Regions from separate parts of the Microlunatus soli genome, predicted to be linked through region 3. Evidence: predicted binding sites of a transcription regulator. Region 3 holds the regulator's gene; each other region holds the start of a gene.
The links. The regulator HrcA, encoded in region 3, represses chaperone genes, less so after heat shock. The targets are predictions, from matches to a motif close to TTGGCACTCGNNNNNNNCGAGTGCCAA.

Region 1: BLU38_RS07890 (FmdB family zinc ribbon protein) is a predicted target of HrcA. The motif match lies at 4,498-4,524, and genes of this name have one in related genera.
Region 2: groES (co-chaperone GroES) is a predicted target of HrcA. The motif match lies at 5,211-5,237, and genes of this name have one in related genera.
Region 4: groL (chaperonin GroEL) is a predicted target of HrcA. The motif match lies at 6,581-6,607, and genes of this name have one in related genera.

The regions. Positions count from the first base shown of each region.
Region 1 covers NZ_LT629772.1:1,683,920-1,691,816, reverse strand. The annotation lists gene BLU38_RS07915 ((Fe-S)-binding protein) at 1-637, opposite strand, end outside; gene BLU38_RS07910 (hypothetical protein) at 826-1,215, shown strand; gene BLU38_RS07905 (LysR family transcriptional regulator) at 1,338-2,237, shown strand; gene BLU38_RS07900 (oxidoreductase) at 2,344-3,111, opposite strand; gene BLU38_RS07895 (SAF domain-containing protein) at 3,322-3,957, opposite strand; gene BLU38_RS07890 (FmdB family zinc ribbon protein) at 4,069-4,431, opposite strand; gene BLU38_RS07885 (DUF6351 family protein) at 4,560-6,785, opposite strand; gene BLU38_RS07880 (penicillin acylase family protein) at 6,992-7,897, shown strand, end outside.
Region 2 covers NZ_LT629772.1:4,174,943-4,182,839, reverse strand. The annotation lists gene BLU38_RS19145 (sensor histidine kinase) at 30-1,304, opposite strand; gene BLU38_RS19140 (DUF4352 domain-containing protein) at 1,487-2,230, shown strand; gene BLU38_RS19135 (sigma-70 family RNA polymerase sigma factor) at 2,325-2,849, opposite strand; gene groL (chaperonin GroEL) at 3,149-4,753, opposite strand; gene groES (co-chaperone GroES) at 4,781-5,077, opposite strand; gene BLU38_RS19120 (AraC family transcriptional regulator) at 5,336-6,238, shown strand; gene BLU38_RS19115 (phosphoglycerate mutase family protein) at 6,261-6,851, opposite strand; gene BLU38_RS19110 (S49 family peptidase) at 6,913-7,897, shown strand, end outside.
Region 3 covers NZ_LT629772.1:5,147,960-5,155,856, reverse strand. The annotation lists gene BLU38_RS23620 (MFS transporter) at 1-949, opposite strand, end outside; gene dnaJ (molecular chaperone DnaJ) at 1,020-2,207, opposite strand; gene hrcA (heat-inducible transcriptional repressor HrcA) at 2,304-3,356, opposite strand; gene BLU38_RS23605 (MBL fold metallo-hydrolase) at 3,426-4,367, shown strand; gene BLU38_RS23600 (class I SAM-dependent methyltransferase) at 4,482-5,228, shown strand; gene BLU38_RS23595 (MFS transporter) at 5,262-6,761, opposite strand; gene BLU38_RS23590 (DUF3097 domain-containing protein) at 6,920-7,771, shown strand; gene hemW (radical SAM family heme chaperone HemW) at 7,839-7,897, opposite strand, start outside.
Region 4 covers NZ_LT629772.1:1,834,695-1,842,591, forward strand. The annotation lists gene BLU38_RS08525 (S66 peptidase family protein) at 1-752, opposite strand, end outside; gene BLU38_RS08530 (DUF4031 domain-containing protein) at 791-1,063, opposite strand; gene BLU38_RS08535 (copper homeostasis protein CutC) at 1,063-1,797, opposite strand; gene BLU38_RS08540 (dipeptidase) at 1,830-2,984, opposite strand; gene rnhA (ribonuclease HI) at 3,064-3,504, shown strand; gene BLU38_RS08550 (NADP-dependent oxidoreductase) at 3,528-4,472, opposite strand; gene groL (chaperonin GroEL) at 4,777-6,405, opposite strand; gene BLU38_RS08560 (hypothetical protein) at 6,709-7,092, opposite strand; gene BLU38_RS08565 (helix-turn-helix transcriptional regulator) at 7,320-7,897, opposite strand, start outside.

The DNA.
Region 1 (7,897 bases), 3.3 Mb from region 3:
GGCTGGCAAATCCGCCCAGATGCATCATGCAGGAGGAGTCGGAGGTGCAGACGATCTCGGCGCCGGTCCTGATCACGTTGTCGATCTTGTCGCTACCCATCGCCGACGAGGTGTCGGCGTTCTTCAGGGCGAAGGTGCCGCCGAAGCCGCAGCACTGCTCGGCCTCGGGCAGTTCCCGCAGATCGATCCCTGTGACCTTGGACAACAGCTGGTACGGCCGGTCGCCGACGCCGAGCAGTCGCAGCGAATGGCAGGTCGGGTGGTAGGTGACGCTGTGTGGGAACGATGCGCCGACGTCGGTGACCCCGAGCACATCGATCAGGAATTCGCTGAGCTCGTAGGTCGGCGGCAGGTGTACGCCGGGCGCGACGTTGCTGCCGTGTTCGCGCAGCATCCCGGTGCAGGACCCGGACGGCACCACGACGGCGTCGGCGTCGGCGAAGGTGTCGGCGTAGCTGCGGACCATGTCGCCGGCGGGCCGGGCGTACCCGGTGTTCATGTGCATCTGGCCGCAGCAGGTCTGAGCAGCCGGAAAATCGACCTCGCAGCCGAGTCGCTCCAACACGGTGACGGTCGCGCGGCCGACGTCGGGGTACAGCGTGTCGGCCAGGCAGGTGACGAACAGCGACACCCTCACCCGACACCTCCTTGCGTCCAGACATGGATCGAACGCTCCAACCCTATGGCACCGGCCGCCGTGGCACCGGTCGGGGCGACCGAGCTCGACCCAGGGTGTGTCTCCCTATTCGGGTGGCAGCCCACACGAGTAAGGAGAACGCCCTCATCGCCGTACGATGACCGAGGAGTCGGGAGCGGAGGTGCGCGATGGCGCAAGGACAGGATGACGGCGCGGCAGGACCGGCCTGGCATCCGGCATTGATCTTCGCGATCACCGGCGAGCGAACTGCGGCCGGTACGTCACAGCTACGGCCCGACCTGGCCGCGGTCGGTGATCAACTGGCGGCGCGCACGGGCGGGTTGGAACAGCTGCGAGCCGACGTCCGGGCCCGGCGGGCGGCCGGGCGACCGTGGCCGTACCCGATTCCCGATGATCTTCGCCGAGGGCTGGGTGCGGCTCAGCTGCTGGCAGCGTTGGCCGAGTTGCGGCGTCGACTTCTGCTGGACGAACCGGAGCGCGCAGTGCTGAGCAACCGAGCGCCCGATGCCGACGAACGCCGACTGCTCGCCGACGTGCCCCCGCACCACGGACACTGAAGGCAGACCTCGGATCGGCGTCAGCGGCACTGAGGGTGGATCCAGGCTGAGGCTGGGGCCCGACCTCGGGCGAGCAATACTGGCAGCCGCCGACCGGAGCGCCGGTGAGGAGAGGGAGCCCGATGAGTCTTCGTCAATACGAGTACGCCCTGGCCGTTGCCGAAGCGGGTTCGGTGACCGCTGCCGCCGAGCTGCTCCGCGTCGCTCAGCCGTCGATGTCGCAACAGATCCGCGGCCTGGAACGTGACCTCGGCGTCGAACTGTTCGACCGCACCCCGACCGGACTGGTTCCTACCGCGATCGGGAAGGCGTTCCTGCGCGAGGCCGAAGTTGCGGTGAACGCCGCACGGCGAGCCACGGCGACGGCCCGCGCCGGAATCGGGGAGCTGACCGGTGAACTGGTGGTCGCTGCCCAGTTGGGTCTCGGCTCCCGACAGTTGCCGGGCGCGTTGGGTGCTCTGCGTCGGCGATTCCCGCGGCTGGAGGTCACCGTCTTCGAAGAGCCGAGTGCCGTCGAGCTGGACCGCCTCTGTCGAAGGGGCAACCTCGATCTCAGCCTGATGGCTGCCTGCCGTCAGTCCCCGGATGACGCCCATCGGTTGGGCGAGGAGGAGTTCGTGGTGGTGCTCGGACCCGGGCACCCCCAGCTGGCCGCGGACCGGGTCCCGTTGCGCGATCTCGGGGGAGCGTCGTGGGTCCGATTCGACCCGGACAGCGCGCTGGATGCCGTCCTGCGGGAGGCGCTGGGTGCTCACGATCTGACGCCGTCCACGGCCGCCCGGGTGTCCCAGACCGCGACTGCCGTCCGGTGGGCCGCGCAGGGCCTGGGCGCCGCGCTGGTCCCTGCCTCGGCGGTGCCGCCCGGTCATGATCATCTGGTCCGGGCGGTGTGGCCGGCGGTGACTCAGCCCGTGATCGCGGTCCTGCCCCGCGACGCCGGTCCCGGCGGTTCGGCACTGCTCGAACTGCTGCGCCGGGAGAGCTGGTCGGAGAATTCCGCACCGATGTCGGCGGCGTCCTGATCGTGCGTTCTTCGATGCGTTTCGGCGATCCGCGTGACCGGACGTCATGCCTTGCGCGAGCGGCGGCCGCGGAATTTCTTCGAGATCGATAGCCGACGCCGGCGCGTTATCGAGGGAATTCGCCGCCGTCGACGAAAAGATTGCTTCCGGTCAGCCATCCGGCCCGGTCCGACAGCAGGAACAGCACCGCCTCGGCGATGTCGTCGGGCTGTCCGTCCCGTCCCAGCGGCGGGCTGGTGACGTCCTGGCCGGGGCCGGAGCCCAGGTGCGCCCACTGCTCACGGGTCGCCTCGCCGCCCGGTGTTGCGGTCCGGCCGGGTGAGACGGTGTTGACCCGGACGCCGTACGGAGCCAGGTCCTGGGCCATCCCGCGGCTGTAGTTCTCCAGTGCTGCCTTGGCTGCGGTGTAGTGCAGGAACGGCGGCGCCACGGCCGGCACGGCAGCCGAGGAGACATGCACGATCGACCCGGCGCGCTGATCCCGCATTCCCTGTGTCAGTAGGGAATCCAGGCGTACGGCCGACAGGAAGTTCAGGTCCAGCGCGGCCCGCCAGGTTTCGTCGGTGATCTCTGCCGCGGCACGGTACGGACGGGCGCCGCCGACATTGTGAACCAGCAGATCCACGCCGCCGAGTCGATCCTGTACGGCCGCTGCGACGGTCTCGGCGGCGACCGGGGACTGGGCGTCGGCCTCGACGACCTGGACGCCGTCCGGAGCGTCCCGGGGCGCCGACCGCGCCGTCGTCAGCACCGTGGCGCCGGCCTGCTGGAGTCGACGAACGACCGCCGCGCCGATGCCGCGGGTGCCGCCGGTGACCACGGCCCGCTTGCCGGCGAATTCTTGCGTTCTGGATTCGGTCTGAGTGAGAGTCATGGCCGTCATTCCTTCCGGATATCCCGAGTTGTCGGCTCGACGGAATGCGGTCGCTGAGATCGTCGGCGATGACGTGTCGGAAATCCTGCTGCGACAGCAATTGATCGAGTGATATCACCGTACGTTCGGAATATCCGGCCGGGCAAAGACGAAATATCAGTAGCTGCCAGAGGGTCTTCCTATGGCATTTCGTGGGTGACGCGAAGAGCGCTACAGGAGCAGGCTGATCTGGCTCCTGGCGGCCGCGTCGGCCAGCACGGTGGCCTGCTGCCGATCGACCTCGACCAGCAACAACGACGCGGCATCGCGGTCGGTGCCGCCGAGACCACCGGCGCCGGACGTCCGCGGGATGGTCACCACCCGGACCTGCTCGGCAATCACCCGGGCGCCGGTGCCGGACTCCGGATCGGAGGCAACCACATCCACCCGGTCGCCGACCCGGAGCAACGCCAGCACCGCTGCGTCACCGATCCGCAGCGGGGTGATCACCAGGCCGGCGGCGGACTCCGGACGGGTACGCAGCACGCTCACCGAGGTCAGCACCGATCCTTCGCTCAATGGTGCGACCAGCGTCCGACCGACGATCGAATCGGGTCGGGTGATGGCGTCGACCGGCAGCAGGTCGCTGGAGACGTCCCTGGTCGTCACATCACCGGCGGTGAGCTGCTGGCCGCCGGTCAGCCGATGGGCTGCGACCGTCACCGTGGTGGTCGGCGGCGGGTCGGGTGTTGCCGCGGTGATCCCGAGAGCGGCAGCCGACATCGCGGCCAGCACGGCGAGCTTGCGCCGATGCCAGGAGATCAGCCGGATCAGATCGGTGAACGGGGAACTGCCGTGACGGGCCATGCAGCGACGGTACGAAAATCGGGCCGACCCGTGGCGTGGTTATCCACAGGCGGCCCGATTCGGGTCGTCAGTATCGCCGGCGCCAGCGATCGCCCAGCTCGCGCCGGTCGCTCAGTTCGCCGCAGCCTTGGCCGGAGCCTTGGAACTGCTCGACTCCGACGAGCTGGACCCCGAGCTGCTGCTGGACGAATCCGACTTGCCGGAGGAGGAGTCGGCCTTGGCATCGGAGGAGGACTTGCTGTCCGAGGACGAGCTGGAGGAGTCCGAGCCGTTGCCGGCGCCGACCTTGGTTCCCTTGCTCCGGTTGTCGGTGCTGTAGAAACCCGATCCCTTGAAGACCACACCCACTGCGTTGTAGACCTTGCGCAGCGCGCCGTGGCAATTGGGGCACTCGGTCAGCGACGCGTCGCTGAACTTCTGGACCACTTCAAGGTCCTGTCCGCACTCGGAACAGCGGTACTGATAGGTCGGCATCTGGGCTCTCTTCGGCACGAAGGTCTCGGGACGTAGCACAGCCGGTCGGCGCCGTGGCCGCACCAGCTGGCACTCCAGCATAACGACTGCTAACCGAAACCTATTCCTCGGCGCCCTGGACGGCACATCTAGCCGGCCCGTCCGAGCCGGTGATACTCACCCGGCTCCGGCCCGAAGGTCAGCCAACTGCCGGCCAGCTCCCGTTGTCCCTTGCCCGGCTGACGCCAGTCGCAGACGCCGTCGGGGAAGACCTCGCGCAGCCTGCCGAGCTGGTCCTCGGTGAGGGTCTTGCCGTACTCGTCGGGATCGACCGGCTTCAGGGTGCAGCCGATGATGTCGGCGCTCAGCGCCTCACCCGCCTGCAGTCGTGGTGAGGAGTAGGCGGGGTAGAGGTCGTTGCACCGGGTCTGACCGCCATACACCTGCGGCTCGGTGATCTTCGTTCCGTCCGGTGCCCAGCAGGCGTCCTTCAGGTCGGCCGGCTTGGCGTCCACGACCGCGTCGTGCCCGTGCCGTCCGGAGCTCCGGACCGCCATGATCCAGTCGTCCATCTGCTCGATCGCGTCGGCGGCGTGGCCGGTCTCGATGTTGAAGCCACCGGAACCGGGTTCGGTCCACCGCACCTGGTTGTCGGCGTCGCCTGCTGCCTTGATCAGCCGTTGCTCGATCACGAAGGTGTGATAGCGCATGTGGATGTCGCCGGACCCCGGTGCCTCGGTCCAGGCCCGGTCGTCGATGATCGGGATCTCGCTCAGACCGGCACCGGCGTTCAGCATCCGGCCGGTTGCGTAGGCTCCTGCGACCGCCTCCGGGTCAGCAGTGGTGCGTTCGGTGGTCGGGTTGAAGTCGATGTCCACACCGCCGACGCCGGCGTTCAGGTCGAGGAACTGATCGAAGCTGATCGAGCCGTCCCGGACCTGGGCCAGACCGTACTGCACTCCGACGTTGTCCACCGGCTGCCGACCGAACCCGCGATCGTCGACACCGTAGGCGCTCTTGCCGTGGTCCCACAGCGTCGACCGGGCGCCATCGGGATTGCTCACGGGGTCGTAGCGCAGGACCGCGGGGAAGTCGCCGATGAAGTCGGCGTCAGGGTCCATCCGGCGCGCCTCGCTGCTCATCGACGCGACGGCCTGGTAGGAGCCGAAGCCGGAGATCGCGGTGAGTTGTTCCTTGGTCAGCGCATCGGGGTTCTTGCGGGCGTACTGGTCGAGCAGTCGGGCGTCGAACAGCTTCTGGGACTGGTCGAAGCCGACGTCGGCGAAGCTGCAGCCGACCACGATGCCGTCCAGCAGGCCGGGATAGTTGTCGGCGATCTGCTGGGCCTGGTACGAGCCGCCGGAACAGCCGACGCCCATCGTGAAGGTCGGCAGGCCGTGATCCTCGATGAATTGCTCACGGGTCATCGCCATCGCCTCGGCGGCGATCAGGTCGTTGCAGTTCTGGCCGAACACGTTCAGTGAGTTGGACGCCATCCCGTAGCCCTGGGACAGCAGGTTGGGCGACAGGACGCCGCCGGTGCCGGTGCCCTGGACGTACCAGCCGCCGTGGCAGCCGCCGCCGAAGGTGTAGATCAACTTGTTGTTCCAGGCCGAGGTGCCGTCCGCCGGGTCGTCCAGGATGCTGCGCTGGGCGACGCCACGGTCGATGGTCGAGGTGTCGATCCGGACGATGAACGGCACGGTCCGGCCGTCGACGGTGATCATCTGCAGATCGTCCGGGCGGGATCGTTGATCATCCTGCGCGTCGGCCGGCAGCGCCTTCCAGGTGTCGGCGGCGGTCCGGTAGACGTAGTCGGTGCGCGGCTCGATCGAGCAGTCGTCGTCCAACGCCGGGCCGAGCGTGCTGCCGTCGGCGAGCTTGAACTTCTCGGTCTGACAGACGAACGGCTGCTCCGCCGGTCCGGCGAACACCGGGCCGGTGATCGGGTGGTTGGTCACCTTGAGCGTCGACCGCTGACCGGCTGCTGTCGCGACGATCGTCGACCGCCCGTCGGGCAGCCCGGTGAGCACACCTTCGAGGGTGTGGCGTCCGGTCGTCCGGAACTCGTCGGTGTGGTCACCGTCGGCGGTACGCACCCGGACCGACTTCGGGGAGGCGTTGCGCGGCACCGTGATCCGGACCCGGGCGTCGCCGCCACTGACCACCTCCGGTCGACTGGACAGTGTCTCGATCGCCAGCTCGTGGCCACCCGATCCGGTGGATGTCGATCCGGTGGAAGTGGCGGAATCGTCGGGGTCGGCGAGGGCTGGGGTCGGGGCGGCGAGTGCCAGCGGGAGAGCGATCGCACCGGCGCCGATGATCACCGCGAAGCGGTGCTTCCAATGGGGGAGAACCTTCGTCATTGAGGGCATTTCGGCATTCTTACCGGGCCGCTGCCCGGACCACAACCGGCCTGGAGGGTGGGGCTGCGCGGCACGCGGTCGGCACCTCGCCGCAGCCGGACTCGGTCGCCATATCCCGATATGCCTGGATCGCCGGCCACGCCGAGGCACTCGACCGCGCACCTGATCGCTCCCACCCGAACAACGAGACACGCCCCAGTGGGTACGCTGTGCCGGTGCGTCGGGTGCATCGGTGGATGCTTTTCGTGATCTTCGTGCTGGTGTTGATCATCGGCGCGCTGTCCAGCCTTGCCGTGACGACGGTGCGGTCCTCGTTCCCCGAGCAGGACGGCACCGAGTCGGTGCCCGGGCTGAACAGCCCCGTCCAGGTGGTCCGCAACGCGTCCGGGGTCGCCGACATCTATGCCGACAATGCCGAGGATCTCTTCGCGGCACAGGGGTATGTGCACGCCCAGGACCGATTCTGGGAGATGGACTTCCGGCGACACGTGACCGCCGGCCGGTTGTCGGAGCTCTTCGGGCCGTCCCAGCTGAAGACCGACGAGGTGATCAGGACACTCGGCTGGCGGCGGGTGGCCGAGCAGGAGTTACCGATGCTGTCATCGGCGACCCGGCGCTATCTGGACGCCTACGCCGACGGTGTCAACGCCTACCTGCGCAGTCAGTCCCGGTCGGCCCTGTCCTTGGAGTACAACGTGCTCGGGCTGACCGGGCTGGATTATCGGCCGGAACCGTGGACCGCGGTGGACTCGATCGCCTGGCTGAAGGCGATGGCCTGGGATCTGAGCAGCAACAAGGACGACGAGATCGAACGCGCCCTGCTGTCGTCCCGCTTCTCCAAGAGCCAGATCGCCGAGCTGTTCCCCGGTTACGATCTTGATCATTACCGGCCGATCGTCGGTGCCGGCAAGGTGGCTGGGGGTTCGTTCGACCCCGGGGCGAAGGCGGCTTCGGGACGACCGCCGGTCGCCGGGCCGGGGCAGCAGGCGGCGTTGACTCGTGCGGCCGGTGCGCTGGACGCGATCCCGGACCTGATCGGTCAGGGCGGGGCCGGCGGCGGGATCGGTTCGAATTCGTGGGTGGTCTCCGGGGACCGGACGACGACCGGCAAGGCGATGCTG
Region 2 (7,897 bases), 970 kb from region 3:
GCCAGGATTGCTCAGAACGACGAGGCTGCTCATTCCTGCCAAGGCAACCAGGCGGCAACGACGAAACGCCCCTGATCGGTCGGGCCGGAGCTGATCCGACCGCCGAGTGCCGTCACCCGTTCGGCCATCCCGGTCAATCCGCGGCCGGCGCCGGGCGATGGGCCGGCACTCGACGCGGCAATCGGGTTCGCCGCCTCCACGGTGACACCGATGCCCGGACCGCCGCGGACCGTGACATCCAACGGTAGCCCCGGCGCATGCCGGAGCGCGTTGGTGATCGACTCCTGCACGACCCGATACACCGCGGTGCCGAGATCGGCGGCGGCCGCCGCCGGCTGGTCCAGCAGGACGGTGACGTTGATGCCGGCTCCGGCCCGTCGGGACTGTTCGATCAGCTGCGGCAGTTCGGCCAGTCCGGGACGATTCGGTGCGAGTCGGTCGGGTTCGGAACGATCGGGCCGCGACGGCGGCTCGTCGCGCAGCACTCCGATCACCTGACGAAGATCACTCAGCGCGTCCGTGGTGGTCCCTCTGATCAACTTCGCCATCTCCGGGGCCTGCTGCGGATCGGCACTGACCTCCAGCGCACCGGCTTGCAGGTTGAGCAGCGACAGCCGGTGACCGAGGACGTCGTGCATCTCTCGGGCGATCCGTCCGCGTTCTTCCCGGCGAGTGACCTCGGTCTGCAGTTCCTGTTGCCGGACGGCCCCTCGATCGACCGCACGCCGGGCACCGATCAGCAGACCGATGCCGAGCGGGATCGCGGTCAGCAGCAGTGCGATCACCAGCACCGCCGGCAGCGGCACCACCGCGTGGTCGGGTGCGGCGCTGGCACCGAACAGCCACTGCATCGGGGCGAAGTCGGCGATCCGCTGGGCGTCGTACCACAGCGCGAGGGAGGTGGCAGCAAAGCTGACCACAGCTCCGATCACCAGCCGCAGTCGCGGTGGGTTCGCCGCTGCCAACCAGCCCAGCGCGACCAAGGTGGCCGCGGAGTCGGAGACGAAACAGATCGGCGGGATCGCGGCGACCAGGGTGACGACGAACGGCCACCGGGCTCGCCAGATCAGCAGCACGCCGGCCCCCAACGCGAGCGGAAATCCGATGATCATCCGCCAACCGCCGCCGAAGGCCTGCTGGTCACCCGCCACCGATCCTTCGGCGACGAACGCCCACAGGCTGAGGAACCAACACAGGGTGATCAGCAGGATCGTCACCAACACCTGACCGGTACGGCGAGCGACGCCGAAGAGCCGCGGACGGGCGCTTGCAGATCGGCGGGAGCCGGCCACCTGGTTGGTCACGCTGCAGAGCGTACGACGACGTTTCGGTCCGCGCAGCAGACAAAAGAAAGTCGTCCGAGATCGGGGCTGACGACTTTTGTCGTACCTCGATCGGCGCCGTTCGGGCGACGCCGGCACCGGGTCTGCATTGGTTTGCTGGTGTCACAGCCGATCCAGCGGCTGCCCCTCGTCAAGGAGTGATCATGGTCCATCAGCAGCCGCGTCAGCACGATCAGCAGCACCAGCCCGGCCCTCAGGGCTACCAGCAGCCCGGTCCCCCGCCACCCGGCTACCCACAGCCCGGCTACCAGCCTGCCGCACCGCCGAAGCGGAACTGGTTCGCCCGCCACAAGATCATCAGTACCCTGCTCGCGATCGTCGGCGTGATCATGATCATCGGCGCGATCGGCAACGGTTCCTCCGATTCGGCCGCGCCGATCGACAATGCCGTGGTCGCCGGCGACGGCAGCGTCGGCACCGACACCGGTGAACCGGCTCCGCAGGAGGCCGACCCCGACAAGTCTGATCAGAAGGACAAGAGTGCGTCGACGGCCGGGGTCGGCGACACGGTCCGGGCCGGCGACCTCCGGCTGACGGTCGCCGAACCGTCCTGCGGCAAGAAGAAGGTCGGCAGCGACTACACCGAGGCCAGGGCGCAGGGCCAGTTCTGCATCGTCACCGTCGACATCACCAACGCCGGGGACAGCCCGGTGATGATCACCGACAGCGACTTCAGCCTGTACGACGGCCAGGACCGGGAGTTCGCCACCGACTCCGAGGCGATGATCTGGAACGCGGAGTCCTCCGACATCTGGCTGGAGGAGATCAACCCCGGCAACAAGGTGTCGGGGGATCTGATCTTCGACATCCCTGAGGACGCCGACGCCGCCCGGCTGGAGCTGGCCAGTTCGGACCTGTTCGGCGAACCGGCCGTGATCAAACTCTGAAGCGATCCTCGGCGCGGCAGACAGCTGTCGACCGGCGGGTGCTCAGATCTGAGCACCCGCCAGTGGTGTGTCAGCGAAACGTCAATGAATCTCGTTAACGCGCCACCAGTTGGCGGAGCCGATTCAGGCCCCGGTGATAGGCAACCCGTACGCTGCCGGCCGACAGTCCGAGTCGGTCACCGGTGCTCTCCGCGCTGATCCCTTCGGCCCGCATCATCAGCACTGTGCGGGTACGTTCGGGCAGATGCTGCAACAGATCACGCAGTTGATCGATCGCGGAATTGTTCAGCAGGTGGTCCTCCGGTCCGGGCGCGGTGTCGATCGTCTCCGGCAGCTCGGCGACCGGGGTCGGCGCCCGCATCGCACCGCGTTGCGCATCGGCCACCTTGCGGCTGCAGATGCCGTACACCCAGGCTGCGAACGGTGCACCGCGATCGACATAGCGGGGCAGCGCGTTGTAGACCGCCAGCAGCGATTCCTGAATCACGTCGTCGGCGCTCTCCCGGCCACCGGAGAATCCTCCGAGCCGAGTCCGACAGTAGTGCGCGACCAGGGGTTCGACCTCGGCCAGCAGATCTTCGACGGCACCCGGCTCACCGGCCTGCGCCTGCTGCACCATTCCCGGACAGATACCGACCGGTGCGCCGTACAACGCTCACCCCCAAGGTGATCGACAACGTACTCCTGGCCCCCGGTGAGATGTTCAACCTATAGATGATCACGGTGGTTGTCGACGGGTGACGGCCGAGTGTCGGGAATGTTTCTGATCTTGATACGGCAACGATCGATCCAAGATCAACTGACGACGGTGTCCCGTCGACGTTCATCGCGACCAGCCGACCTGCCCGCCGACGCCGAAGGGCCCCTCCCGATCGGGAGGAGCCCTTCAGTGTTGATCAATGACCGTCGGTCAGCAGCTCAGTGGCTGTGACCCGCCGGCTCGTCCTCTTCCTCCGGCTTGTCCACCACCAGGGTCTCGGTGGTGAGCAGCAGCGAGGCGATCGAGGCCGCATTGGCCAGCGCCGACCGAGTCACCTTGACCGGGTCGATGACGCCGTCGGCGATCAGGTCGCCGTACTTGCCGGTGGCCGCGTTGTAGCCCTCGTTCGGCCCCAGCTCGGCGACCTTGGAGGTGATCACGTAGCCCTGCTGACCGCCGTTCTCGGCGATCCAGCGCAGCGGTTCGGCAACCGACCGACGGACGATGCCGACACCGAGCTCTTCGTCGGCCGACAGCCCGAGGCCGCCCTCCAACGCCGCACCGGCGTGCACCAGAGCGGCGCCGCCACCGGCGACGATCCCCTCCTCGATCGCGGCGCGGGTCGCAGAGACCGCGTCCTCGATCCGGTGCTTCTTCTCCTTGAGCTCGACCTCGGTGGCCGCGCCGACCTTGATCACGCAGACGCCGCCGGCGAGCTTGGCCACCCGCTCCTGCAGCTTCTCGCGATCCCAGTCGGAGTCGGTCCGCTCGATCTCGGCATTCAGGGTGGCCACCCGACCGGCGACGTCCTCGGCATTGCCGGCTCCGTCGACGATGGTGGTGTCGTCCTTGGTGACGACGATCCGGCGCGCACGGCCGAGATCCTCCAGGCCGATCTGATCCAGCTTGAGGCCGACGTCAGGAGTGACGACGGTGCCACCGGTGAGGATGGCGATGTCCTCGAGCATGGCCTTGCGACGATCGCCGAAGGCCGGAGCCTTGACCGCGACCGAGGTGAAGGTGCCCTTGATCTTGTTGACCACCAGCGTGGAGAGTGCTTCGCCGTCGACGTCCTCGGCGATGATCACCAGCTTGCCGGAGACACCGATGACCTTCTCCAACAGCGGCAGCAGATCGTTCATCGAGCTGATCTTGCCCTGGTTGATCAGGATGTAGGGATCCTCCAGCACCGCTTCCTGACGATCACCGTCAGTGACGAAGTACTGGCTGATGTAGCCCTTGTCGAACTGCATGCCCTCGGTGAATTCGAGCTCGGTCCCGAAGGTCTGCGACTCGTCGACGGTGATCACGCCGTCCTTGCCGACCTTGTCGAACGCCTCGGCGATCAGCGAACCGATCTCCTCGTCGCGCGACGAGACAGTGGCGACGGACGCCATGTCGGAGGTGGTCTGCACCTCACGGGCATCGCCCGCGAGCCGCTCGGTGATCTTCTCCACCGCAGCGTCGATGCCCCGCTTCAGGGCGATCGGGTTGGCGCCGGCGGCGACCGACTTCAGGCCCTCGTGCACCATGGCCTGGGCCAGCACGGTTGCCGTCGTGGTGCCGTCACCGGCGATGTCGTTGGTCTTGGTGGCGACTTCCTTGGCCAGCTGCGCGCCGAGGTTCTCGTACGGATCGTCGAGCTCGACCTCACGGGCGACGGTGACACCGTCGTTGGTGATGGTCGGTGCGCCCCACTTCTTGTCGATGACGACGTAGCGGCCCTTCGGGCCGAGCGTCACCTTGACGGTGTTGGCCAGGGTGTCGACGCCCCGCTCCAACGCCTGACGTGCTTCCTCATCGAAAGAGAGGATCTTGGGCATTGGCTGTCCCTTCTCCTACTTATCGATTCACTTGCTGACGACGGCGAGGATGTCCCGCGCGTTCAGCAGCAGCAGGTCCTTGTTGTCGTACCGGACCTCGGTGCCGCCGTACTTGCTGAAGATCACGACATCGTTCTCGGCGACGTCGAGCGGGACCCGATTGCCGTTGTCGTCGACGCGTCCGGGACCGGTGGCGAGCACCTTGCCCTCCTGCGGCTTCTCCTTGGCGGTGTCGGGAATGACCAGGCCCGAAGCGGTGGTCTGCTCGGCCTCGAGCGGCTCAACGAGGATGCGATCCTCGAGCGGCTTGATCGTGACTGCCACGTTCAAACCCCTTTCACAATGTGAGAGTTTTTATCTGTTCAAGAGTTGAAGGCGGTCCGAGGCGTCGTCGCGGGTGCCGTCCCGGTCCTGTCCATGCAACTGGCACACTCGATGGGAGAGTGCTAACGCGAGATTAGCACTCGGTTGTGGCGAGTGCCAGATGCGGCCCCATACCGGAGCGGGCCCGTACCGTGACTGCCGCGATCGGCAGCAGCGCTGGGGTGCGTCGCTGTCGGCGCCGGGCGGCATAGTGGTGGCGTGACCAGTTCCGGGCTCGCCGACCGTCCGCCGCGGGGCATCCTCGGGTTGCCCGGACGACTGCCCTACCGCGTCACCCGGACCGCGCCGTCGGATCGGCTGTCGTGGTGCATCGACCGGTTCTGGACCTCGGAGTGGGAACTGCCCCCGGGACGAGCGGTGACCGCCCGCGTGTTGCCGCACCCGACGGTCAATCTCACCTGGGAGCGTCATCCGCCGTCGGTCGGCAGCGGCGGACCGGCGACGACTCCGCGGCAACTGATCATCACCGGAGTCGCGCGGGGTGTGTTCACCCGCACCCTGACCGGGACCGACCGGGCCTTCGGGATCAAGCTCCGACCCGGCGTCGCTCGGCTGTTGACCGACGTCGCGATCACCGAGCTGTCGGGCAACGGCCAGCCTGCCGACGCCGTGTGGTCGGCGGCGCTGCGGCCGACCGGCCGGGAATTGCAGGATGCGTTGGCCGCGGCGCCGACCGACGCCGATCGGATCACCGCTGCCGAGTCGTTCTTCGCCGCGATCGACGGCCCGTCGGAGCGGTTGACCACGGTCCAGCACGGAGTCCGTGCACTGATCGGCGATCCGGCCGTCCGCCGGGTGACCGATGTGACCACGCGGCTCGGAGTCAGCGAACGGACCCTGCAACGACTGTTCGGTGAGTATCTCGGTCTGTCACCGGGTTGGGTGCTGCGCCGGGGCCGGCTGCACGCCGCCGCCGAACGGCTGATCCAACTCGCGGCCGCTGCCGGAGCCGGATCCGGACGACGCGCGGTGCTCGCCGAAGTCGCCGCGGAGTACGGCTACGCCGATCAGGCCCATCTCACCGGCGACTTCACCAAGATCATCAGGATGCCGCCGAACAGCTGGCTGAACACGTTGATCGCCGAGCACGCGATCGGCTGATCCGTCGGCGCCGGCCTTCCGGTCAACCTGTCGCCGCGCCGTCCACCCGGAGCAGCTGCGCCGAGCTGAACCGAGCCGGTTCGCCGGTGAATTCCAGCAGCGCACCCTCCAACGGGCCGAAGTTGCCGCCCCAGTCGCTGTGGTCGGCTTCGGGGAGCGCCCCGACCAGGCCGTACTCCAGATCGCCGGAGTGGCCGATGAACAGCACCCGTTCGGGCCCGTCGCCGTACGGGGTCATCAAGTCACGCCACAGGCCGGCCAAGGTGCTGGCCAGCCGGAACCGCGGGCCCTGATCGGCGCGCTGCTCGGCGATCCGGTCGGCGAGTTCCTGCAGCGGCCGGTCGGCCCGTTCCCACCGGCTGTCGGTCGCGCCGGCGATGTTCTCCTGGTCGTAGAGCGCCTCATCGGCGAGCTGGGTGACCAGCACCTGATCCACCGCGAACCCCATCGCGATCGCGGTCTCGCGGGCCCGCGGTAGCACCGAAGTCACCACCCTGGCGTACGGCCCGGCGCCCTCGCCGAGCTGCCTCGCTCGGTCGACGCCCCGCTGGGACAACTGCGAACCGCCGTTCCCCTGACGCCAACTGTGCCGCCGGACTTCGAGAAAGGACATCTGCGCAGTCTGGCACCCGGCGGGCGGCGGCGGGGCGAACCGGCCCAGGTACATTCGGGATATGGACGCGTTGCCGCTGGTGCTGGAAATCGATCTGAGTCTCGGCCTGCTGAGCGGCACACCACAGGATCCGTTGACCGCGCTGCGTTCACGCAATACGCCGCGACTGGCGCACCTGATCTCCGGTCTGCGGCATGCCGCAGACGACGACAAGGTTGCCGCGGTCGTCGTCCACGTGACACCGCTGATCAAGATCGCCGAGGTGGAGGAACTCGCGCTGGCGCTGCGTTCCTTCGCCGAGTCCGGCAAGAAGGTGATCGCCTGGACCGAGAGCTTCGGCGAACTCGGCACCGGGACGGTCCCCTACTATCTGGCGACCGCCGCCGACGAGATCTGGATGCAGCCCAGTGGAACGCTCGGCCTGCAAGGGATCGGTCTGGAGGTCGCGACGATCCGCGGCACCTTCGACAAGCTCGGGATCGAGCCGCAGATCGGCCAGCGGCAGGAGTACAAGACCGCCGCCGAGATGTACATGTCGACCGAGATCAGCGAACCCAATCGGGAGATGACCGGGCGGATCTGCGCCTCGGTGACCGAACAGGTCAGCGCAGCGACCGCGGCCGCCCGGTCGCTGGCAGCGGATCAGGTGACCGCCGCGATGGCGACCGCGCCGCTGACCGCCGAGGACGCCCGGCAGCGTGGCCTGATCGACAGGATCGGCTACCGCGACGACGTCTACGCCGCGATCCGTCATGATCATGGACGCCGGGACGGCGACGGCGAGCCGCAGGTCCGGCTGCAGTTCGTCCATCGCTACTCCCGGTCACTGGCGCAGCAGGCGGTCAGCCGGGCGCGCAAGCGGCGCCAGCCGGTGATCGCCGTCGTCGACGTGCAGGGTGCCATCGTGACCGGACGGGGCAGCAACCAACTGCCCAGCCAACGGCCGCAGGCCGGCTCAGATCTGATCACCGCGGCACTGCGTTCGGTGATCGCGGACGATGCCGTCCGGGCCGTGGTGCTGCGGGTGGACAGCCCCGGCGGCTCCT
Region 3 (7,897 bases):
ACCAGGCGACCGCACCCGCGGTCAGCACCAAACCTGCGGCACTCGGACTGAGGCCGAACCGTTGTTTCAACATCAGCGGCAAGTACACTTCGGAGGCGATCCAGGCGGCACCGATCAGCCCCCGATAGCCGACCACCGCCGGCAGCCCGCGGCCGAAGCGTAGGGTCCGCTCCGGCGCCAACTGGCGGATCGCGATCACCACGGCCAGCACCGCTGCCAGTGCGGCAGCGACCATGATCATCGGCGGCCAGTCGACGGCGTCGCCGGTCACGGTGTGCAAGATCAACACCGCTGCACCGACGACAACGCCGGCGACGATCCGCTGCGGCACCCAGGCGACCTCGGGCGAGCCGACCGCCAGTCGTGCGTCCCGCAGACCGGGAATCAGCAGCGCCACCGCCGGCAGCACGAGCGCGGCCACCCCGAGGAAGACCCACCGCCACCCGAGATGTTCGGTGACCAGACCGGCGGCCAGTGGACCTACCAGTGACGGCACTACCCAGGCCGCGGCAAACGCGGCGAAGATCTTCGGGTGCAGTCCCTCGGGGTAGACCCGGGCGACCACCACGTACATCGGCACCACCATTGCGGTTCCGACACCCTGGACGACCCGGCCGAGCACGAACACCGTCATCGAGCCGGCCAGGCCGGAGATCAGCACACCCACGGTGAACAACACCACCGTGACCAGCAGCGGCAGCCGCGGACCACGGCGATCGGACCAGTTGCCGATGACCACCATCGCCAACACGCCGGTCGCCAGCGGCGCGGCAAACGCGAGCGCGTACAGCCGGAGACCGTGCAGGTCCGAACTGATCGTCGGCATCGCTGTTGTCACCGCCAGTGCTTCGAAGGCACTGAGGGTGATCAACACCAGCATCGCGACGGTCAGCCGGCGCAGCTGCGGGCCGAAGATCGTCGAGGGCGCGGAGCCGGACTCGGTTTCCATGACACGGAAAGTAATACTTCAACCGCAATTGAGTTCAACCGGGTGTGACGAGAGTCACCCCGGCCGGACGCTACTGGTTGGCGAAGGCGTCGCGGAGCCGGGAGAAGACACCGCGGCCGTGCTTCTGGACCGAGCCCTCCGGACGGGTCTCGTCCCGCTGCTCGGCCAGCTGCCGGAGCAACTCGCGCTGGTCGTCGTCCAGCTTGGTCGGGGTCTGCACCAACAGGGTGACGCCGAGGTCGCCCCGTCCGCCACCCCGCAACCGCGGAACACCGGCGTCGTCGATCGCGATCCGGGTGCCGGACTGGGTGCCGGCCGGCACCTCCAGCTGCACGGTCGCGGTCTCCGGATCGGCGTCGGGCAGGTCGGCCTCCAGGGTCGGGATGTCGATCTCGGTGCCCAGCGCTGCGGCGGTCATCGGCAGCTTGATCACCATCTCCAGGTTGTCGCCGTCCCGCTTGAAGAGCTCGTGCGGATTGACGTGCACCTCGACGAACAGGTCCCCCGCCGGGCCGCCGCCGGGACCGACCTCGCCGTGGCTGGCCAGGTGGATCCGGTTGCCGGTGGAGACACCGGCCGGCACCTTGACGGTGATGGTCCGGCTGGACCGGACCCGGCCGTCGCCGGAGCATTCGACACACGGATCGGGGATCACCGAGCCGTAGCCGTTGCAGGTCGGGCAGGCCTGAGTGGTCCGGATGTCACCGATGAAGGAGCGCTGGATGTGGGTCACCTCGCCCTGCCCGTGACAGGTCGAGCAGCTGACCGGCTTCTTGCCGTTCTCCGAACCCGAGCCGTTGCAGCGCGGGCACAACACGGCTGTGTCCACCGGCAGCGGTTTGGTGACACCGAAGGCCGCCTCGGCCAGGTCCAGGCTCATCCGGACCAGCGCGTCCTGACCGCGGCGCACCCGCGGACGAGGTCCACGGGCAGACTGCTGGCCGAACATCGCGTCCACCAGGTTGGTGAAGTCGAATCCGCCGGAGGCGCCGCCGAAGCCACCGGCGCCGTTGAACCCGTTGAAGCCACCCATCCCGCCGTTGCCGAACGGGTCGCCGCCGCGGTCGTACATCTCCCGCTTCTGCGGATCGGACAGCACCTCGTAGGCCTGGCTGACCTCCTTGAACTTGGTCGCCGCCTCCGGATCGTCGGAAACGTCCGGGTGCATCTCCCGAGCCTTGCGCCGGTAGGCCTTCTTGATCTCGTCGGCGCCGGCTTCGCGGGAGAGGCCGAGGATCTCGTAGTAGTCAGAGCTCATGGGTGAGTGTTGATCCCTAGATGTGAAGAGGTGGCAGATGTGCGAGGTTGCAGAAGTGGGGTTCGGATCGAGTATGCGCCTGTGCCGGTCACCGGGTCAGCCCTGGGTGAGGAAGCGGCCGACGTAGCGGGCAACGGCACGGACCGACGCCATCGTCGACGGATAGTCCATCCGCGTCGGCCCGACGATACCCAGCGTTGCCCAGTTGTCGAGTTGTCCCCCGTAGCCGGTGGAGACCACCGAGGTCGACTGGAGTCTCTCGTACGGATTCTCCTGGCCGATCCGGACCGTGACGATGTCGGGTTGGTTGACCTCACCGAGCAGCTTGAGCAGCACCACCTGCTCCTCCAGCGCTTCGAGCACCGGTTTGACGGTGGTCTCGAACTCGTCCGACAGCCGGGTCAGATTCTGGACGCCGCCGACCACAACCCGGCTGCTGCGGTCGGTGCCGAGCATCTCCAGCAGCGTGGCCGCGGACAGCTTCGCGAGCGGACTGGTCTGCAACATGGTCACCGCCGGCGTCACCGGCGCGCCGGGCTGGTCGACGTCGCCGAGCAGCATCGACAGGCTGCGGACGGCCTCGCCGGTGGTCTGGCCGACGACCGCCTCGTTGAGCAGGGTGCGCAGCCCGGTCAGCTCGTCCTCGTCGATCTCGGCCACCTCGACCAGCCGCTGTTCGACCCGGCCGGTCGAGGTGATCATCACCAGCATCAGCCGTTGGGTGGACAGCGAGACCACCTCGACGTGCCGGACCACCGAGTGCGACAGGGTCGGATACTGCACGATGGCGACCTGCTGGGTGACCTGAGCCAGCAGCCGTACGGTGCGGTTCAGGATGTCGTCCAGGTCCAGCGCGCCGGACAGGAAGGTCTGGATCGCCCGCCGCTCGGCCGCCGACAACGGCTTGACCGACCCCAGCCGGTCGACGAACAGCCGGTAGCCCTTGTCGGTCGGGATCCGGCCGGCGCTGGTGTGCGGCTGGGTGATGTACCCCTCCTCCTCCAGCGCGGCCATGTCGTTACGGACGGTGGCCGGAGAGACGCCCAGGTCGTGGTGGTCGACCAGCGCCTTGGAGCCGACCGGTTCCTGACTGGAGACGTAGTCGGTGACGATCGCCCGAAGGACCTCCAGCTTGCGGTCGTCCAGCATGGGTCCTCCTTCCGGCAGCCGTCCGGCGACTGATTGGCACTCCTTGGTCGTGAGTGCCAGTCTAATCGTATGGTTGAAAGTGCCCACATCGCCGGAACCGACGACGTGCCCCACCCCGAGCAACTGGACTTCCGGCTCGGAGCGTGGGAACTGATCGCCGACGGCGTCTACCGGATGGTCGCCGAACCGGCGTCGGTGAATCTCGGGCTGGTGGTCGGCAGCGAAGGGGCGTTGCTGATCGACACCGGGTCCAGCCCGGCCCAGGGCGCCGACATCGCGGCCTCGATCGCCGAGCTGACCGATCGACCGCTGCTCGCCGTCGTGGTCACCCACGACCATTTCGACCACGCCTTCGGGTTGGCGGCGTTCACCGACGTCGCCGGCATCGGGCACGAGACGTTGGCCGATACGCTGCGAGACGTCCCGAATCTCGACCGGGCCCGCCGGATGGGTGTCGACCCTGCCGACCTGGTGCTTCCGCAGACCCTGATCTCGGTCGCCGACGTGGTCGAGCTGGGCGGTCAGCGGGTCGCCGAGATCGTCCATCTCGGCGTCGGCCACAGCCGCGGCGATCTGGTGATCAACATCACCGATCCGGGCAGCGACGACTTCGATGGGGTGATCTTCGCCGGCGACCTGATCGAGTCCGCCCCGTCGATCGATGCGGGGGCGGTCTGGTACGGCCCGGATTCGGCGATCGACGAGTGGTCCTGGACGGTCAACCGGCTGCACGAGTTGACCGGGCCGCGGACGATCGTCGTGCCCGGCCATGGTGAACCGGTCGATCGGGACTTCGTCGAACAGCAGCGCAACGCCATCGACGCCGTACGGGTCGAGATCCTGCGACTGTCCTCCGAAGGTGTCAGAGAGGACGATGCCGCCGAGCAGGGCGACTGGCCGTTCCCGGCCGACCACGTCGCAGCCGGCATCGGAGCCGGCTATGCCGAGATCCGTGCCGCGGCCGCAACCGATCCCGCCGCCGGTGGCCGGAGCACGCTGCCGCTGGCCTGAGCGCTGTCGAGATCGTCCCGACCGCCAAGAACGCAACAGCACTGCGCCCAACCCTGCCCGTTTTGCGCAGGGCCGCGGCCGCTGGTGCTGCGAAATCAGCGATATCTTCTGCGCATGGCATCGGACGACGCTCAGCCGGACCAACCCTGGGTCGCACTGGCCGGGGATTACGAGCAGGCACGTGCCCGGGAAGATTCCCTGGACCGGCTCGTCGAGTGGCCGGCGCAACGCGAACTGCTGGGTGACGTCGCCGGTCGCAGTCTGCTGGACGCCGGTTGCGGCAACGGCGGCAAACTCGTCGAGCTCATCGAACAGGGTGCCAGCACCGCCGTCGGCATCGACATCAGCGACAACTTCCTCACCGATCCACCGGCCGGCCTGGAGCTGGTTCGCGGCGACCTCTCCGAGCTGGATGCGCTTCCGGCGCTGGCCGGTCGGACGTTCGACCGGGTGCTGTTCCTCCAGTCGTTCGGCTACGCCGAGGACCCGGTACGTACACTCCGCGCGGCCCGATCGATGCTGACCGACGACGGATTCATCCTGCTGGCCAGGACCCAACCGATCCGCTACGCGGTCGAACGGGCCGAGCAGAACGGGACCTCGTTGGGGGCGGAGTACTTCTCGACCGAGCCGTTCCGCTACCGGCACACCGGCTGGAACGATCAGGTCCAACTGACCAAGAAGCCCTACACGATGGCGGATCTACTGAACACCTTCGGTGCGGCAGGACTGTGGATCGAGACCGTGGTCGAGCCCCAACTGCCCGAGGATGCCCGCCGCCGCTACCCGCACAAACAGGCCTGGATGGACAAGTATCTCGGCATCCTGATCTTCAAGCTGCGGCCGATACCGTCGGCCTGAGCGAGCCGGCCCGATGCCGCGGATCGGACGCTCTCAGGGGCGAGATCGGGTCGAGGCATCGGTGCCGCCCGGGTGGCCGGCCGGTGACTCCAGCGGACAGTGGTTCAACCGGTGCACCGGCACCAGCTCGTCCGCCGGCTCGACGGCGGGCCGGCGACCGAGCCCGAACCAGGAGACGGCGGCGCCGACGACCAACAGGGCTGCCCCGATGATCATCGCCGGCCGGTATCCCGCCGCGAAGCCGGCGCTGTCCCCCGGCGCGACTCCGGACAACCCGGCAGCGACCGGTACGACGGCGACGGCCAGCAGACCCGCACTGCGGGCGATGGCGTTGTTGATCCCGGACGCGGCGCCGGCATGCTCGGCCGGCGCCGCGCCGAGCGCCGCAGCGGTCAGCGGCGCCACCGCGGTCGACAGCCCGAGCCCGAGCAGGATCGCCGCCGGGAGCACGTCGGTGAGATAACTCGCGTCGGGTCCGATCCGCAACCCCAGCAGGAATCCACCGGCAGCCAACAGTGTCCCGATGGTCATCAGCAGCCGCGGACCGACCCGTTCGCTGAGCGCACCGAACCGCGCCGACAGCAACAACATCAGGATGGTCACCGGCAGCCCGGCCACACCGGCTGCCAGCGGGGACCAGCCGGTGACCAGCTGGAGCTGCAGCACCACCAGCAGGAAGTACAGCGACAACGCGCCGTACATGAACAGGGTGACGGTGTTGGTCACCGCGAACACCCGATCGGCGAACAGTCCGAGCCGGACCAACGGATCTCGGACCCGCCGCTCGACCAGCACGAACGCGACTCCGGCGGCACAACCGACCAGTAGCGCACCGATCACCGGCGGGGACCAGCCGTGGCCGGCCTCGGTCAGCCCCCAGGTCAACGCCGCGAGCATGATCACCACCAGGGCGGCACCCCGAAGATCAAGACGGCGACCGGCCGCGGACTCGTCGTGACTCTCCGGCATGTGCCGCACGCCGATCCAGATGACCACCGCGGCCAACGGCAGATTGATCACGAACACCAGCCGCCAGCTGATGTCGGCCAGCCAGCCACCCAGGAACGGCGCCACGGCGGTCGCGACGCCGGCCAGACCGGACCAGGCACCGATGGCCCGTCCTCGGTCCTCGGGGTCGAACGAAGCGGAGATGATGGCCAGGCTGCCCGGGGTGAGCAGCGCCGCGCCGATGCCCTGCAACGCGCGGGCCGCGATCAGCATCGACTCGTCGACGCTGGCCGCGCAGATCAGCGATGCCAGCGCGAACCAAGCCGTACCGATCAGGAAGATCCGCCGCCGGCCCCACCGGTCACCGAGCACGCCGCCGATCAGGATCAGCGCCGCCAAGGACAGGGTGTAGGCGTTGGTGATCCACTGCAGCCCGGTGAAGCCGACGTCCAGCTCGGCGCTGATCGGGGCGAGCACGACATTGACCACGCTGCCGTCCAGCATCGCCAGGCTGGAACCGGCGATCGCGCCGACCAGCACCCAGCGGCCACGAGCACTGCGCAACCGGAGGCCCACACCCGTCATCGCCCCACCCCTCGTTGCCGACCAGCCTGCACCCGTGCACCGTCGGCCGGCAACAGATCCGTGTCGTGCAGCCGGTCGGGCACACCCCGTTCGTAGGGTTGCTCGTTGTGAATCGATACTCCGGCGACGTGTTGTCCAACGGCTGGCAGAAGTCCCACATGACCAAGAGCGCGGATTGCGTGGTCGAGGTCGGGATGGTGTTGGAGGACGCCGCCTCCGGCTACTGCGGCGCGGTGGTCCGGTGGGAGAACGGGCTGGTCGTGTTGGAGGACCGGAAGAACAAGCGGCGCAGCTTCCCGATCGGGCCCGGATTCCTGTTGGAGGGCAAGCCGGTGGCGCTGAAACTACCGCCGCGGGTGCCGGCCCATCTGGCCGGTCCGTCGACGCCGGGGTTGAAACCGAAGGTCGCCGACGGCATGGGCTCGATCGGGCGGACCGCCTCCGGTTCGGTCGCCGGTCCCGCCGAACGGGCCAAGGTGGCGCTGCCGAGCCGGATCTACGTCGAAGGTCGGCACGACGCGGAGCTGGTGGAGAAGGTCTGGGGTGACGACCTGCGGCACGAGGGTGTGGTGGTGGAATACCTCGGCGGCGTCGACGACCTGCCGGCGATCGTCGCCGAGTTCGCTCCGGAGAAGGGACGCCGGCTCGGTGTCCTGGTGGATCATCTGGTCCCCGGCAGCAAGGAGTCCCGGATCGTCGACCAGGTGACGGCCGGCAAGGGCGGCGCCTTCGTCTTCGTCACCGGACATCCCTACATCGACATCTGGCAGGCCGTGAAGCCCGGCCGGATCGGCCTCAAGGCCTGGCCGCAGATCCCGCGTTCGATCGAATGGAAGAAGGGCATCTGCGACCACCTCGGCTGGCCGCACGAGACCCAGACCGACATCGCCAAGGCCTGGCAGCGGATCCTCGGCCGGGTCAACGGCTGGGCCGACCTGGAACGGGATCTGCTCACCCAGGTGGAGATGTTGATCGACTTCGTCACCCAGGACCACCAGCAACGGGACTGACCCCGGGCCCTGAGCTTGTCGCACGGCCCTGAGCTTGTCGCAGGGCCCGAACTCGTCGAAGTACCGGTCAGTCCAGCAGGTCGCGGACGATGCCGTCGGCCAGCAGTCTGCCGGCCGGTGTCAGCA
Region 4 (7,897 bases), 3.3 Mb from region 3:
ATACCAAGATCACCGAGCCGGTCCACCAACACGGCGTCGATCTGCTCACGCCGATCGGACTCGGTGAAATCGCCGAGCACGATCCCGGTGACGTTGCCGAACCATCCGGAGCGACGCAACTGGGTGAGCATCCGATCCAACCGATAGCCGGTCTCGCCGACATCCTCCAGGATCACGATGCTCGGCTCGCCCGGAGCAGGCTCGACGCCGAGGTCGCCGGCGATCAACGCCAGATTGCCGCCGATCAGCCTGCCCTCGGCAGTCCCCGGCCGCAACATGCTGCCGGTGATCAACTCCGTGCCAGGGTCCGGTCGCGCGGTCAGCAGCCGACGGACCGCAGCCGCCGACGGCTCGTCGGTGAGCTGAGCGCCGGTACCGACGGGGGCGTGCAGCGTGACCTGGTCGAGCTCGCGTCCGATCCGAGTGTGCAGCGCGGTGATGTCGGAGAAGCCGATCAGGTGTTTGGTTCCGGCGGTCCGCATCGCAGCGAAGTCCAGCAGATCAACCATCCGCTGCGCGCCGTACCCGCCGCGCGCACACCAGACGGCGGCGATGTCGGGGTCGGTCCAGGCTGCGAGCAGGTCGTCGGCGCGATCCTGATCGTCGCCGGCCAGGTAGCCCAGACGGGGATGCCGATCGCGCAGGTGCCGCCCCGGTCGGACCGTGAACCCCCATTCGGTCTCGAGCCTGGCGATGCCGCGGTCGACCCGTTCGGGCGCCAGTGGTCCGCTCGGCGCCACCAGAGCGATCACCGACCCCGGACCGATCGCCGCCGGCCAGCGTCGCGAGTTCAGCGTGCCAGACGTGATCGTTTTCTCCTTCTCAACCCGGCCACGGTCAGCAGGTGTACCAGTTCGCGGGATCGGCGCTGTTGGGCGCCTGCGGCCAAACAGTCGTCGAATCGGTCCGCGGGTACGTCGTAATGATCATGGTCGAAGGCGCGGCGTGGGATCCCGATCCGGTCGGCGAACGCGTTCAGTTCGTCAAACGAGCTGTCGCTGATCAGGTGCGACCAGAGCCGACCGTGTCCGGGCCAGTTCGGCGCATCGATGTAGACCGCCATCAGCTCGCCGAACCGCCGGCCACCGTGTCGTTGGCTGCGGCTCGTTGCACGGCGCTGTCGATCAAGGTCCGCCAGCTGCGGACCAGATCGGCGTCCACGTAGGCCTTCCACGAACCGGTCGGCCGGGCAGAACTGCCGATGTGGAACGCGGTCACACCGGCATTGGCCAACCACGGCACGTGTTCTGCCTGCAGCCCACCGCCGGCCATGATCAGTCCGCGGGCGAACTCGTCCTGCTCGGCCCGGCGCAGCAGATCGTCCAGACCGTCCTCGACGCCGCGGGCCGAGCCGGCCGTCAGGACCTGGTCCAGATCCCGCAACTGGCGAAGGTCGCGCCAAGCCCGGTCCGCGGAGATGCACGCATCGATCGCCCGATGAAAGGTCCACGGGCACTGCAGATCGGCGGTCAGCTCCGACACCACCTCGACATCGATCTCGGTGTGTCCGTTGAGGAAGCCGAGCACCAAGCCTTCGGCGCCGACCTCGAGATAGCCCTCGGCGAGCGCCTTCAGCCGGACCATCTCGCCACCGTCGGTGCTGAAGCCGTCCCGCAGCCGGACCATCACCCGCAGCGGCAGATCGGTCGCCCGGCGGATCTGGCCCACCAGGGCAGGCTCGGGTGACAGGCCGTCGCTGTCCATACTGCCGACGACCTCCAGTCGGTCGGCGCCGCCGAGCTGTGCGCGTTCGGCGTCGGCGGGATGCAGAGCAATCACTTCGAGCAATCCGGTCATCACCACACCACCTGTCACATCGCGATCGCGGGCTACTGTTCCTGATCGATGGCGATCGTCGCCAACGACGGCCCGCGTTCGGCCTTGATCTTGGTCGCACACTGCTCGACGTCGGCGAACGTGCGGCAGATGTTGCCGTGTGCCATCTTGAGCAGATCCTCGTCGCTCCAGCCACGCTCGGACAGCGCGGCGAAGAGCGCCGGGTAGGTCGAGACGTCCTGCAGCCCGACCGGCAGCGAACCGACACCGTCGAAGTCGCCGCCGACACCGATGTGATCGATTCCGGCGAGCTCGCGGACATGCTCGGCGTGGGCGACCACGTCGGCAAGTGTCGCCTTCGGCCGCTCGACGGTGTAGCCGTCCTCGAACGCCTTCAGTGCATCATGATCATCGGGATCGATGCCTGCGTTGGTGACCGCCGCGTCGTACTCCAGCGTCCATTCCCGGACCGCGGGGCTGACGAAGCCGGGGACGAAGGTGATCATGCAGGTGCCGCCGTTGTCGGCCAACCGGCTCAGCACGTCATCGGGAACGTCGCGCGGATGATCACAGACCGCCCGGGCCGAGGAATGGGAGAAGATCACCGGCGCCTCGCTGGTGTCCAGGGCTGCGCGCATGGTGGCCGGCGCGACATGGGAGATGTCGACCATCATGCCGAGCCGGTTCATCTCCGCCACGACCTCCCGGCCGAAGGCGGTCAGTCCGTCGTGGGCCGGCTCGTCGGTGGCCGAGTCGGCCCAGTCGGTGTTGTCGTTGTGGGTCAGTGTCAGGTAGCGGACGCCGAGCCGGTAGAGCGACCGCAGGGTGCCCAGCGAGTTGTCGATCGAGTGGCCGCCCTCGGCACCCATCAGCGATGCGATCGGCCCGTCCTGCTGCTGGACCGCGGCGGCCAGGCCGGCCGCGGTGGTGACCAACTGCAACCGGTCGGGATAACGCTCGATCATCGAGTAGACCGCGTCGATCTGTTCCAAGGTCGCGGTGACCGCGCTCTGACCGGCCAGTGAGGACGGCACATACACCGACCAGAACTGGCCGCCGACCTGCCCGGCCCGGAGCCGGCCGAGATCGGTGTGCATGGCCGGCTGGGGCTGCGCGATGTCTCTGACTCCGAAGTCGTAGCCGATCTTGCGCATCTCCCACGGCAGATCGTTGTGGCCGTCGACAACTCCCAGATAGCTCAGCGTCACCGGGCCATCATCTCAGAGCTTCGGGCGATCCCCAGCAGAGCCGCCGTTAGATTTTCAGAGCCGCCGTTAGAGTTGTCCGGTGACTGCGGTGGAGATGTGGACCGACGGAGCCTGCAAGGGCAATCCGGGTGTCGGCGGCTGGGGTGTCTTCATGCGCTACGGCCATCACGAGAAGGAACTCTTCGGTGGTGAGGCGCTGACCACCAACAACCGGATGGAACTGACCGCGGTGATCGAGGGCCTGCGCGCGCTGACCAAGCCGTGCGAGGTGGCGTTGCACGTCGATTCGTCCTATGTGATGAACGGGATCCAGAAGTGGATGCCCGGTTGGAAACGTAACGGCTGGAAGACCTCGGACAAGAAGCCGGTCAAGAACGCCGAGCTCTGGCACGAGTTGGACGACGAGCTCGCCCGCCATCAGGTCAGCTGGACCTGGGTCAAGGGCCACTCCGGCGACCCCGGCAACGAGCGGGCCGACGAGCTGGCCAACAAGGGGGTCCTCACCGTCAGCAACGTCTGATCCAGATCCCGCACCCCGGTCGGTCAGGGAATCAGGACCAGCTTGCCCCGGACGTGTCCGCTCTCGCTCTGCCGGGTGGCCTCGACCACCTGCGCGAGCGGATAGCTTCGGCTGATCTCCAGCTCGAAGTCACCCGAGGCGATCAGCTCGGCCACTGCGGCGTACGCCTCGTCCCGCCACCGCTGCTGCTCGGCCGTCAACGGCACCGGGTTCCCACCCTGCCAGGCCTGGATGCCGAGCTCGGCGGCTCGCGGGCCGGCCACGACGGTACCGATCCGTTGCCGATCGTCGACCAGCGCGAACGACGCTTCGAGAGCCTCATCGGTGCCGGCGGCGTCCAGGATCCGGTCGAACCCGTCGGGCGCGATCTCCCGGAGCCGGTCCAGCAGTCCCGGCCCGTACGCGATCGGGACCGCTCCGAGCTCTCGCAGTCGATCATGGTTGTCCGGCCCGGCGGTAGCCACCACCTCCGCACCCCACAGCCTGCCGAATTGAACCGCGGCCTGCCCGACCCCACCGGAGCCGCCGTGGATCAGCAGCCGGGTGCCGGCACCGACGTCGAGCGATTTCAGCGCTTGATACGCCGTACTGGTGGGAATCCCGATCGCAGCGGCCTGCTCGAAGGAGAGCACCGCCGGCTTCTCCAGCAGGTGATCCACGGTGGTCGCCAGGTGACTGGCGTAGGTGCCCGCACCGGCCTTGATGATCACCGGGTCACCGACGGACCAGCCGGTGATGGCCGAGCCGACCTGGACGATCACGCCGGCGCCGTCGGAGCCGAGCCGACGCGGCTCGGTGATCGGCGGGGTCGGTCGGAGCCCGGAGCGCTGTTTCCATTCGATCGGGTTGACGCCGGCGGCGCGGATCTCGACCACCACCTGGTCCGGCGCTGCCTGCGGCGTCGGCACCTCCGCCAACTCCAGCACCTCGGGCCCGCCGAGTTCGCGATACTGCACAACGGTTGCCATCAGGGCGACTCCTTGATCACGGGATTCGGTAGGAATTCTCACACCCGCTGCGACCACAGTCCCCACGACCGACCAGCTGCCGGGACAACTGTTCGGCTCCGGAACCACCGCCCGGCTGCCCCTCACCCACCCCGCCGCACCGGCTGCGTACCTTCGCACCAGGTGTACGTGGTGCGAAGGTACGCAGGTGGTGCGAAGGTGCGGGTGCGGGAACGCCGAAGGGCGGCCCCGGATGGGACCGCCCTCGGCGTGTTGATCTTGCTCGATGGAGCGACAGAACCCTTCGACGGGTTCAGGACTTCGCTCAGAAGTCCATTCCGCCCATGCCACCCATGCCACCGTCGCCGGCGGGAGCGGCCGGAGCCTTCTCCGGCTTGTCGGCGATGACGGCCTCGGTGGTCAGGAACAGCCCGGCGATCGAGGCGGCGTTCTGCAGCGCGGAACGGGTCACCTTGACCGGGTCGTTGATACCGGCGCCGAGCATGTCGACATACTCACCGGTTGCGGCGTTCAGACCCTGACCGGCCGGCAGCGAGGCGACCTTTTCGGCCACGACGCCACCCTCCAGGCCGGCGTTGAAGGCGATCTGCTTCAGCGGAGCACCGGCAGCGGCGAGCACGATCTGCGCACCGACGCCCTCTTCGCCCTCGAGCTGGACGTTCGCCAGCTTGGCGGCCTGCAGCAGCGCGACGCCACCGCCGGGGACGATGCCCTCCTCGACCGCAGCCTTCGCATTGCGGACGGCGTCCTCGATGCGGTGCTTGCGCTCCTTCAGCTCGACCTCGGTGGCCGCGCCGACCTTGATCACCGCAACGCCGCCGGCCAGCTTGGCCAGCCGCTCCTGCAGCTTCTCGCGGTCGTAGTCGGAGTCGGAGTTCTCGATCTCGGCGCGGATCTGCTGGACCCGTCCGGCGATCGCCTCGGAGTCACCGGCGCCCTCGATGATGGTGGTCTCGTCCTTGGTGACGACGACCTGCCGGGCCTGGCCGAGCAGATCGAGCTCGACAGCGTCCAGCTTCAGGCCGACCTCTTCGCTGATGACCTGGCCACCGGTGAGGATGGCGATGTCGGCCAGCATGGCCTTGCGGCGGTCACCGAAGCCCGGTGCCTTGACGGCAACGGACTTGAAGACGCCACGCACCTTATTGACGATCAGGCCGGCCAGGGCCTCACCCTCGACGTCCTCGGCGATGACGACCAGCGGCTTGCCGGACTGGATGACCTTCTCCAGAACGGGGAGAACGTCCTTCAGACCGGAGATCTTGGAGTTGACGATCAGGATGTACGGGTCGTCGACGACGGTCTCCTGGCGCTCCGCATCGGTCACGAAGTAGCCGGAGATGTAGCCCTTGTCGAACCGCATGCCCTCGGTGAGCTCGAGCTCCAGGCCGAAGGTGTTGGACTCGTCGACGGTGATGACACCTTCCTTGCCGACCTTGTCCATCGCCTCGGCGATGATCTCGCCGACCTGCGGGTCACCGGCGGAGATCGACGCGGTGGCGGCGATCTGCTCACGGGTCTCGACCTCGGTGGCCAGCCCGATCAGCTGCTCGTTGATCGCTGCGACGGCCTTGTCGATGCCCCGCTTGAGGTCCATCGGGTTGGCGCCGGCGGCGACGTTGCGCAGACCCTCGCGGACCAGCGCCTGAGCCAGCACGGTCGCGGTGGTGGTGCCGTCACCCGCGACGTCGTCGGTCTTCTTGGCAACTTCCTTGACGAGCTCGGCGCCGATCTTCTCGTACGGCTCTTCGAGCTCGATCTCCTTGGCGATCGACACACCATCGTTGGTGATGGTGGGCGCGCCCCACTTCTTCTCCAGTACGACGTTGCGGCCCTTCGGGCCAAGGGTGACCTTGACCGCGTCGGCGAGGGTGTTCATCCCCCGCTCGAGGCCGCGCCGCGCCTCGGTGTTGAATTCAATCAGTTTGGGCATGGTGCTCCGCGAGTCCTCCCGCGTCAGGCGGCATCGGCCGCCGATTCGACTGTCATAGGTTGTCTTGTTGTCAGCCCAGAGCGGTGCCCGCGACGGACGGCCGACCAGTCGTTGACCGGACGGCCTCACCGGACTTGGGTGGTAGCACTCTCACACGGAGAGTGCTAGCTCATGTTTAGCACTCGGCAGGTGCGAGTGCAAACAGCAGGACCGGACACATCCGCTCCGGCACGACGACGAGTCGGATCCACCGCGGCGCCCGGCAGGTCCGCTCGAGGGCGAGTTCGACTCGGCCGGGGTGCGTTATCCGGGACGGTGACCGGCGCGCTGATCGCGGGCCCGAGCTCGGGTGACTTTCAGGTAGCACCCGACCACCAGGCACCCGATGCCGAGGACGAACGACCCGACGGTGACCACCACAAGGAAACCACTGGTCGGGTCGCCCGGCTCGGGACGGAGGAGGTCGAAGAGTCCGGACACCGCCCTCACCAGGACGATCACCCCGATCACGATCTGCAGCGTCCCGGTCGCGCGCTTGACCGGCCGGGCCGGCACTGCCGGCGCCGGGCGGGACAGCTCACCCTGAGGGCCGTAGCCGCTGAACTGATCTCCTTGCGGTCCAGGAGGTGGGCCGTACGACGGCTGACCGTACGACGGCTGGCCATAGCTCGGTTGGCGACCCTGCACCGGCGGACCGTACGACGGCGCCGTCGGCGGCTGGGGCCCGCTCGAACCGAGTCCGGGGTCGAGCGCTTGCGGATCTGAGCCCGGGCCGACCCATCCGGCGCTGAACGGCGGTGGGTCATCCGATCGGCGCTGCTCGGAATGCGGGCTACCCATACATCAACGTTACGGGCTCGACGGTCCACCCTTCGGCGTCGTTGCCGGCCCCCGGCAGACCACGACGGCCACCGTCAGTCGACCGGTCGTGCCTGCGACGGTGGAGTCCCGACGACATCGACGTCCCGCGGCTGGTAACGCTCGGCCGTCAGATCCGCTCGGATCATCCGGTGCAGGCTGAACCATCGGACGGCGTCCCTCAGCCGGTCCCAACACACCAGATACCACTGGGCCCGGGTGTGCGCGAGAAGGATCGGCTCGACGCGGCGGGAAGTGACCTCGCCTCGTGCGTCGCGATAGCGGATCGCCAGCACGCGGGCGGTCGCCAACGACTCCTCGACCGCAGCCGACACCGACAGATACCGACGGGCGACCGGGACCACCTCGGTGGCCGCTCGTTGCTCGGCCCGTGCGTGATCGCCCGTTCCGGATGTGGACTCCGACTCGGCAGTGTCACCGTGATCGATCCATACGCGAGCGGCGAGCGCCCGGGCCCGTTGCGCGGCAGTCTCTCCCAGGGTGTCCCAGATCTTCTGCCGCGCGGCAGCGGCGTCGACCGCGAACGGGCTCCGCACCGGCAACGCGGCCGAAGCGATGGCCAAGGCAACGGCCTGCCGCGGGGTGAAGTTCACCGGCGGCAGGCTGGCGGAAT